DNA from 4 places in the Methylosinus sp. R-45379 genome. Region 1 is predicted to be linked to each of the others. Evidence: predicted binding sites of a transcription regulator. Region 1 holds the regulator's gene; each other region holds the start of a gene.

The links. The regulator PhoB, encoded in region 1, activates phosphate uptake and scavenging genes when phosphate is short. The targets are predictions, from matches to a motif close to TGTCATNNANCTGTCAT.
Region 2: A1351_RS18070 (inorganic phosphate transporter) is a predicted target of PhoB. The motif match lies at 1,299-1,315, and genes of this name have one in related genera.
Region 3: A1351_RS02675 (OprO/OprP family phosphate-selective porin) is a predicted target of PhoB. The motif match lies at 1,194-1,210, and genes of this name have one in related genera.
Region 4: A1351_RS11140 (YdcH family protein) is a predicted target of PhoB. The motif match lies at 1,382-1,398, and genes of this name have one in related genera.

The regions. Positions count from the first base shown of each region.
Region 1 is NZ_LUUM01000309.1:90,341-92,538, reverse strand. It holds gene pstB (phosphate ABC transporter ATP-binding protein PstB) at 1-155, shown strand, start outside; gene phoU (phosphate signaling complex protein PhoU) at 186-911, shown strand; gene phoB (phosphate regulon transcriptional regulator PhoB) at 908-1,651, shown strand; gene hpnE (hydroxysqualene dehydroxylase HpnE) at 1,846-2,198, opposite strand, start outside.
Region 2 is NZ_LUUM01000276.1:21,688-23,885, forward strand. It holds gene A1351_RS18070 (inorganic phosphate transporter) at 1-1,253, opposite strand, end outside; gene A1351_RS18075 (hypothetical protein) at 1,522-1,755, shown strand; gene A1351_RS18080 (UDP-glucose/GDP-mannose dehydrogenase family protein) at 1,833-2,198, opposite strand, start outside.
Region 3 is NZ_LUUM01000046.1:30,956-33,153, forward strand. It holds gene A1351_RS02675 (OprO/OprP family phosphate-selective porin) at 1-1,141, opposite strand, end outside; gene A1351_RS02680 (OprO/OprP family phosphate-selective porin) at 1,769-2,198, shown strand, end outside.
Region 4 is NZ_LUUM01000246.1:41,712-43,909, reverse strand. It holds gene A1351_RS11145 (protein adenylyltransferase SelO) at 1-1,020, opposite strand, end outside; gene A1351_RS11140 (YdcH family protein) at 1,183-1,362, opposite strand; tRNA gene A1351_RS11135 (tRNA-Val) at 1,629-1,703, shown strand; gene A1351_RS11130 (MucR family transcriptional regulator) at 1,980-2,198, shown strand, end outside.

The sequences.
Region 1 (2,198 bases):
TCGTCACCCACAACATGCAGCAGGCGGCGCGCGTCTCCGATTTCACCGCCTTCATGTATCTCGGCGATCTCGTCGAATTCGGCGAGACCAATAATCTCTTCACCGCGCCGCAGAACAAGAAGACGCAGGACTATATCACCGGCCGCTTCGGCTGAGCGCGCATCGCGCACGAGGACATTGAGACCATGAGCGAACATATCGTCAGCTCCTATGACCGCGACCTCGAAGTGCTCGGCCGCAGAATCGCCGAGATGGGAGGCATCGCCGAGAAAATGCTCGCCGAAGCCATGGATGCGCTCGCCAATTTCGACATTGAGCTCGCCCATCGCGTCGTCGCCACCGATCAGCGCCTCGACGCGCTGCAGCGGGAGATAGAGGAGAACGCCATCCTCACCATCGCGCGGCGGCAGCCGCTCGCTATCGATCTGCGCGAATGCATCGCCGCTATGCGCATCGCCGCCGATCTCGAGCGGGTCGGCGATCTCGCCAAGAGCATCGCCAAGCGCACGGTGAAGATCCTCTCCGAGGCGCGCGTGCCGCGCGCCGTCATCGGCCTCAAGACGATGGCGGAAGTCGCCGCCATACAGCTGAAGGACGTGCTCGACGCCTACGCCCAGCGCGATGTCGAGCGCGCCCGCGCCGTGTGGACCAACGACAGCGAGCTCGATGCGCTGGAAGATTCGGTGTTCCGCGATCTCCTCACCTTCATGATGGAGGACCCGCGCAACATCTCCTTCTGCACGCATCTGCTCTTCTGCTCGAAGAACATAGAGCGCATCGGCGATCACACCACCAATGTCGCCGAGACGATCGTCTATCTCGTCACTGGCGAGGCGATGCCGACCGACCGCCCCAAAGGCAAATCGGCGAGCCTTCCCGCCAGCGCGGAACCGGATGAGCCTACGAAATGAATGAAATCCGCGTCGCCGCTCCGCGCGAGGCGCCGCACGACCGCGCGCCGCGCATACTCGTCGTCGAGGACGACGCGGCGCTGGCGCTGCTGCTCGGCTATAATCTCGAGGCCGAGGGCTTTCTCGTCGAGCATATAGAGCGCGGCGACGAGGCGGAGATCCGTCTCTCCGAATCGCAGCCCGATCTCGTTATTCTCGACTGGATGCTGCCCGGCGTCTCCGGCCTCGAGATCTGCCGACGGCTGCGCGCGCGCGACGACACGCGCAGCATGCCGATCATCATGCTCACCGCGCGCGGCGACGAGAATGAGCGCGTGCGCGGCCTCTCCATCGGCGCCGACGATTATGTGGTGAAGCCCTTCTCGCCGCCGGAGCTGATGGCGCGCGTGCATGCGCTGCTGCGCCGCGCGCGGCCGGAGCGCGTGGCGACGCGGCTCGTCGCCGGCGACATAGACCTCGACCGCGAGACGCGCCGCGTGAAGCGCGGCGGGCGCGAGATTCATCTCGGCCCGACGGAGTTCCGTCTGCTGGAATATCTGATGGAAAAACCCGGCCGCGTCTTCTCGCGCGCGCAATTGCTCGACAGCGTGTGGGGGCTCTCGGCGGAGATCGACGAGCGCACCGTCGACGTGCATGTCGGCCGTCTGCGCAAGGCGATCATCCGCGGCCGCGAGAAGGACCCGATCCGCACCGTGCGCGGCACCGGCTATTCCTTCGACGAGACCTTCGGGAGGAATTGAGGGGCGATGCGAGCCTGAAGGCTCGCGGTCCAGGGGGCGCTTTGGATCGCGAGCCTTCAGGCTCGCTTTTGTCTGCACGCGCTCCCTCTGCCCATCGTCATTGCGAGCGCAGCGAAGCAATCCAGAGCCGTGGGGCGGCCCCTGGATCGCATCGTCGCTACGCTCCTCGCGATGACGGCGGCGGCGGGCTCGACCTATGAACGCCCCGCCAGCTCCGCCGCGCGATAGCCCGACCTTATCGCGCCTTCAATCGTCGCCGGAAGGCCGGTCGCAGTCCAATCGCCGGCGAGGAAGAGATTGCGCCACCCCGTCACAGCGCCGGGGCGGCGCAGCTGCTGCGCCGGCGTCGCGGCGAAAGTGGCGCGCTTTTCCTTGACGATCTGCCATTGCGGCAGCTCCACCGGCAGGCCCGTGGCGGCGGCTGCCTCGGCCCATATGCGCTCGGCGAGGCTCTCGCGGGAATCGTCCATCAACCGATCGGCGCCGCTGATCGTCACCGAGAGCCTGTCCTCGAAAGCGAACAGCCATTCGGTGAGCGAGCCGATCA
Region 2 (2,198 bases), on a different contig from region 1:
TCGATCTGGTCCTTATACTCCTTCAGCACCTTCTTGTCGGAGTCGGTCAGCTCCGACGCCTTGTCCTTGGCGAGGAAGCGCAGCGCCTCGGAGGCGAGGTAGATGTCGTTGCGCGTGTTGCCGACGGTGGCGAAGGGGATTTTCGCGATCGAGCCATAGCTCTCGATCTGATGCGAGATGTCGCGGATCAGCACGGCGAGCGACGGATAGGTTCCCTCGTTGATCTGATGCTGAGCGACGTAATTCGTCACTGCCGGGCGCGGATCGCCGAGGACGTTATAGCCCGCGGCCTTCGTCTCCACGACCTTGGACGCCGCATGCGAGGCTTGCGAGAAGCTCGCGAGATGGCTCGCCGGAAGCGCGCGATTGAGCGCATAGGAGGTGGGCACCGTGCCGATGAGGATCAGCATGATGAGGCCCATGCCCTTCTGGCCGTCATTGGAGCCATGCGCGAAGGAGACGCCCGTGCAGGTGAGGATCAGCAGGCCGCGAATCCACCACGGCGGCGCCGCCTGGCCCTTGGGCTCGGTGTAGAGCTCCGGCTTGCGGACGAGGAACTTCATCACCAGCAGCAGCAGCGCCGCGGCGCCGAAGCCGAAGAGCGGCGACAGCAGCAGCGAATAGCCGATATCGGTGGCCTTGCCCCAATCGACGCCGGAGGTTCCGTCGCGGCCGCGCATGAGGGCGTTGGCGACGCCGACGCCGATGATGGAGCCGATCAGCGTGTGCGAGGAGGAGGCCGGCAGGCCGAGCCACCAGGTGCCGAGGTTCCACACGATCGCGGCGATGAGCAGCGCGAACACCATGGCGAAGCCGGCCTGCGAGCCCACTTGCAGAATGAGCTCCACCGGCAGCAGCGACACGATGCCGAAGGCGACCGCGCCCGTGGAGAACAGCACGCCGAGGAAGTTGAAGAAGCCCGACCACACCACGGCCACCGGCGCCGGCATGGAATGGGTGTAGATGACCGTCGCCACGGCGTTGGCCGTGTCGTGGAAGCCGTTCACGAACTCGAAGCCGAGCGCGATGAGCAGCGCCACGCCGAGCATGATGAAGGGAAGATAATTGGTGACCGGCGCGCCGGACTCCAGAATATCCTTGTAGATGCTCCACGCCGTGAAGGCGAGGCCGAGCGCGATGACCGCGAGGAAGATGAGAAGCGCACGTATGTCGAGCTTGTGATCGAGCTTCGGCTTCGGACTATGAGCGTCGGCGCTTTCACGCAGATCGACGCTCGAGGCAACGGATGTCATAACTTTCTCCTCGCAACGAAAGGCGTGAATATTCAACAATTGCGCACGACAAGCGTGTGACGACGCGGGCTCTACGGGCCGGGAGCAGAAATTCTTCGCCGCGCGGCGATCTGGCGATGCGTTCGTTCTCTCGTCGCGGTTCTGTTAAAAGAACATTCTATTTGACATAACGAACAATTCGCTAGAGCCTATAGGCTCGCAAAGCGACGCGCCGCGCGCCCAAAGTGGTCGTGAGGGGCCGCGCGCCGCTGAGAAGGAGGCCGAAAAAATGTCCGACGCCTATATCATCGAGCTCGGCGAGGAAGCCGTCGGCGTGATCGCCCGCGACGCCAAGGGCTATCGCTTCTATGCGGCGAAACAGTCATTCCGCCCATTGGAGGGGCGTCTGTTCCAATCGGCGGAAAATGCGCGCAGCGCGGCGCTGGAGCTGCGGCGCGAGGCGCCGCCGCGTCTCTCCGCGCTCACCTCGCTCGCCCTCGTCGCGGAGCAGGGGCGCGGTTGAGCGATCGTTTTACGCGGCGGCCCCGCATTCCCGGCCGGGCTCAGGCCCGCCGGGAATGACGGCGCTTTTTTTATTCCTTACGCCCGACCGACGCTCAGATAGGTGAAGCCGCGTTTGCGAATGTCGGCGGCGCGATAGATGTTGCGCAGATCGACGATCACGGGCGTCTTCAGCAGCGTCTTGACGCGATCGAGATCGAGCGCGCGGAACGCGTCCCATTCGGTGACGATGACCAGCGCATCGGCGCCTTCCGCCGTCTGATAAGGATCCTCGCAGAAGGTCACTTCCGGCATCAGCGGCTTCGCCTGGCCCATGCTCTCGGGATCATAGGCGTAGACCTTGGCGCCGTCGCCGGCGAGAGAGGCCACTATGGCGAGCGAAGGCGCGTCGCGCATATCGTCAGTGTTGGGCTTGAAGGCGAGGCCGAGCAAGCCGATCTTCTT
Region 3 (2,198 bases), on a different contig from region 1:
CGGAATATTCGCCCTGCACCGAGAAGGGGCCGTAAGTGGCCGCCATTTCGAAGTTGTAGTTGTAGCTGGACTTCAGACAGCCATTCTGCAGATAGCCGGGCGTCGTCAGCAGGGCGAGGCCGGTCGCCGCCTTGAAAGTGGGGCTGCAGTTGAGCGCCTGCGCCGACGGAACGACGATGTAGCGGTTGTTGAGAATGTCGGTCTCGTCGCGCGAGCCGGTGCCCGGCAGCAGATTGTTCGGATCCTGAGCGGCGGTCGAGTCGTTCGGCTTGTGGAACATGAACGAGCCGCCGAAATGCAGCAGCTTGTCCTCCTCGATGATCGGCGCGTAGGTCGCGCGCGTCGTCAGGTCCCAATACTGATGTCCGGTCGCGGCCGGAGCCTGCGAGGAGTCCTGTCCGAAGCTGGTCGAGAAAACACCGGCCTGCACGCTCCAATGCTTGTCGCCGAGGCCGACCTTGGCGCCGACATGGCGGTCGGGAGCCAGGGCGCCGGGAAGCGCGCGCTCGATGAAGGTGATGTGCTTCGAGGAGGTCAGCGTCTCCATGCTGAACGGCTCGTACTGGCTGCCGATCTGGATGGTGATCGGCTGCTTGGTGATCGACTCCGGCAGCAGCTTATCGCGATAGGCGATGAAGGCGTCGCGAATGCCGGTCACGCCAGTGCCGGTGAAGTCATATTGGAACTTGTAGTACCAGTTCTTATAGGCCTTGCCCTCGACCTCGAGGCGGGCGCGGCGGAAGCCGACATTGCTGCGGGAGCCGGAGGCGGAGGGATAGCTGGTGAAGCCGCCGTCGGCCTGGATGCGGCCGCCGATCTTGAAGTTGAACGCCTGGTCCTCGGTCTCGACGAAGAGGCCGTTCTTGAAGCTGACGAACACCGGCGGCGGAGCATTGCCGCCCGGCGCGGCCTTGGCCGAATTCAGCGCGTTCTTGACCTGATGGGTCGTCTTGGCCTGCTCGTCGAGCTTGTGCTCGAGCCGCTTCAGCTCGGCCTTCAGCGCCTTGATCTCGCTCTGCGTGTCGGCGAGAGCCGCCGTGGGCGCGCCGAACGCGCCGAGGGCGAGGACTGCGACGCCTCCCAGCAGCTTCGAAGGCGTCGCGCCCTTCGCGATCGTCTGGACGTTCGGTACCTGTGTCATGTCAGCCTCTGCCTTGAATTGCTTACCGCTATGGCAGCGCTAGAGGCCTTATGTGACACAATCATCACAAAAGACGGCGGCGCCGAATTGTGACAACGGTTTCTACCTAGGGTGTTGCCCAAATGCCACGGGCGATGGGGCGTGAGGCCGGGCCGCAAGTTCTAGATAAAGCCCCGGATTTATTCGGATCGTCCGATTGTCGCCGGCTTTGCTCGGCGGCCGGTCTCGCCGCCTCGACCGCGCCGCTTCGCGCCGTAATGTCGTTGCGCCTTACAGCGGCCCCACATCCAGATTGTGTCGATTCGGCAACACATACGTGGAAATCCTTAAGTGAAGCCGATTCTGGCCTTGCACAAATGGCCGATCGAAATGTAAGACAATTACATGTGATGTATCCAAAGAACATTTCGCCCCTAGAAGCTCGTCACATGGGCATGGCTGGTGAGAATTTGGGCATCATCTAACGATGAGTAGGCAAACGGTGCAATCGTCGTGCGCCTTGCGTGTGTGGTTCGGACCCGGGAGACTTGTCGTCGATGCGAGATATTCATTAGATCACATGAATATCCCGTCCGGCGAACAAATGTCCGAGCCGCTCACGCAAAACGCCGAGCGCAGGGGGCTAGGATGAGAGAACAGGAAATCGGGTCGAAAATGGCGCGGCGGCTCTCGGGCGGCGTGGCGCTCGCCGCCTTCTGCGGGATGGTGGGCGCTCCGGCCTCGGCGCTGGCGGATACGGCGAGCGAGATCAAGGCGCTGAAGGAGCAGCTCAAGCGTCTCGAGGCCAAGGTCGCCGATCAGGCCAAGACCAATGTCCAGGTCAAGAATGCGTTGAATTCCGCCAGGACCCTGCCCGGGCTCGTCGCCCCGCCGCCGGTGTTCGTCAGCTTCAAGAACGGCCTCTTCGTCGAGACGGAGGACAAAGCGTTCAACTTCAAGATCGGCGGCCGCATTCAGGCCGACGGCGGCTTCTCGAGCTCTGCCGACACCATGTCGCGCAGCAATGTCGGCTTCCGCCGCGCGCAGATCTGGGTCGAAGGCAAGGCCTATAAGAACT
Region 4 (2,198 bases), on a different contig from region 1:
AGCGAGCTGGAACTCGCGCTGGAGGACGGCCTGATAGCCGCCGAGAATCTGCTCGGCGCGCTGCAGCCCGACATGCGGCAGAATGGTCTCGGCGAGGCGGGTGAGATTCCAGCCGAGCGCGCCCGGCTGGCGGCCGAAGGAATAGAGCCCACTGTCGTCGAAATAGGCCGCTGTGAATTGCGGATCATAGCGCGGCGCGAAGCGCCACGGCCCATAGTCGAAGCTCTCGCCGGTGACGTTGATATTGTCCGAGTTGAGCACGCCATGGACGAAGCCCGCGGCCATATAGCGCGCGCCGAGCCGCGCCACGCGCGCGCCGACGCGCTCGAGAAAAGCGCCGGCGCGGCTTTCCGACGGCTTGCCGGCCAGCTCGGGAAAATAATTGGCGACGCAATAGTCGATGAGCCGTCCGAGCGCTTCCTGGTCGTCGAGATGGGCGAGGCGCTGAAACGTGCCGATCCGAATATGGGAATGGGAGAGCCGCACCAGCACGCTGGAGCGCGTCGGCGACGGCTCGTCGCCGCGATAGAGCGGCTCGCCGGTCTCGATCAGGCTGAAGCTCTTGGAGGTGTCGACGCCCTGCGCCTCCAGCATCTCCGTGGCGAGAATCTCGCGCATGCCGCCTTTCAACGTGAGCTTGCCGTCGCCCTGGCGCGACCAGGGCGTGCGACCGGAGCCTTTTGTGCCGAGATCGAGCAGTCGGCCGTCCGCGGCGTCGCGCAATTGCGTGAACAGAAAGCCGCGGCCGTCGCCAATGTCCGGATTGTAGGTGCGGAACTGATGGCCGTGATAGCGCAGCGCCAGCGGCTGCGGAAAGCCGCCGGGCAGGGGCTCGAAACGGCCGAGATGGGCGATCCATTCCTCTTCCGTCAGCGTATCCAGACCGACGCGCGCCGCCCAGCGCTGATTGCGATAGCGCAGAATATGCTGCGGAAAGCGGGCGGGCTCGACACGGTCGAAGAAGCCGTCGCCGAGCGTGGCGTGGAGGGTCTCGGCGCGATAGCGCGGGGAAGGGGGCATGGGGTTCTCGGCTCTCGCTTTGGCAGAAGATTCTGCGACCAGAGACGCCCCGAAGCAAGCCGGGCGCCCGCGCGGGCCGAAGCGAGCGTTGCGGCGCCCTATGCGACAAAAAAGGCGGAGAGCATCTCTCCGCCTCGACGCTAGACCGCTTTCGCAAGCTGTTCAGTGCAGGCTGACGCCTTGCCGCAGCTTGTTGATCTCGTCCTTGAGCTGAAGCTTCTTGCGCTTCAATTCGTGGAGCTTCGAATCGTCGTATCGGGGATGGTGCTGAACCTGATCGATCTCTTTCTTGAGCGCCTGATGGCGGCGTTCGAGCTCGACGAGATGGGTCTGTAGCGACATACGGCGCCTCCTTTGGTTGATGACAGAAGGACGACGCCAGTGTGACATGAATTCCAAGGCCTGCAAGGGGCGAAGACGTCGCGGGCCAATGAATTATTTCGCCCAAAGCCGCTGTTCGCGGAAGGAAATCTTAACGCTTGGGGACGCTGGGGCCGGGGTTTTGCGACAGGGCGTGGAAACTGTCGAAGGGCGCTTGCGCCTCGGCCCGACTGCCATTATACGGGCTTCACTCGCGCCGGACGGAGCAAGCATCCGAACGGCGCCGGGGGCGCGTAGCTCAGCGGGAGAGCACTACGTTGACATCGTAGGGGTCACAGGTTCAATCCCTGTCGCGCCCACCATTCTGATCCACCCTACGCTCGATCCATTCCGCCGCCCGATGACGAAAATCGCATCGGGCGAAATTTTTTGTCGGTCACGCGACGTCTCGTTCCTTGCCTAGCCTCGCCGCGCCGATATTCGGCGGGCTTTCTATTTCAATTCGACGTTCTGCGGCCTATATCATCGAAATTGAGCTTGTTACTCGAGCCGAATCTGTCGCCGAGGGAAGTCGCTGATTGCCTTCGAATTCGATATCGGCTCCAATAGAAAAAGATTCGACCGAGGAGGGAAAGGCCATGTCCGAAGCCGAAGACAAAGCGCTCGTCGCGCAGATACTCTCTTCCTATCTTTCGAATAATACTGTTGCGCCTCTCGACCTTCCTTCTGTCATCGCAGCTGTGAAAAAAGCCTTCGGCGGCGCCGACGCCGAGACGTCGAATGCAACGGACGGCGAGGCCAAGCAGTGGCGGCCTGCCGTTCCGGTGAAGAAATCCGTCACAGCGGATGCGATTACT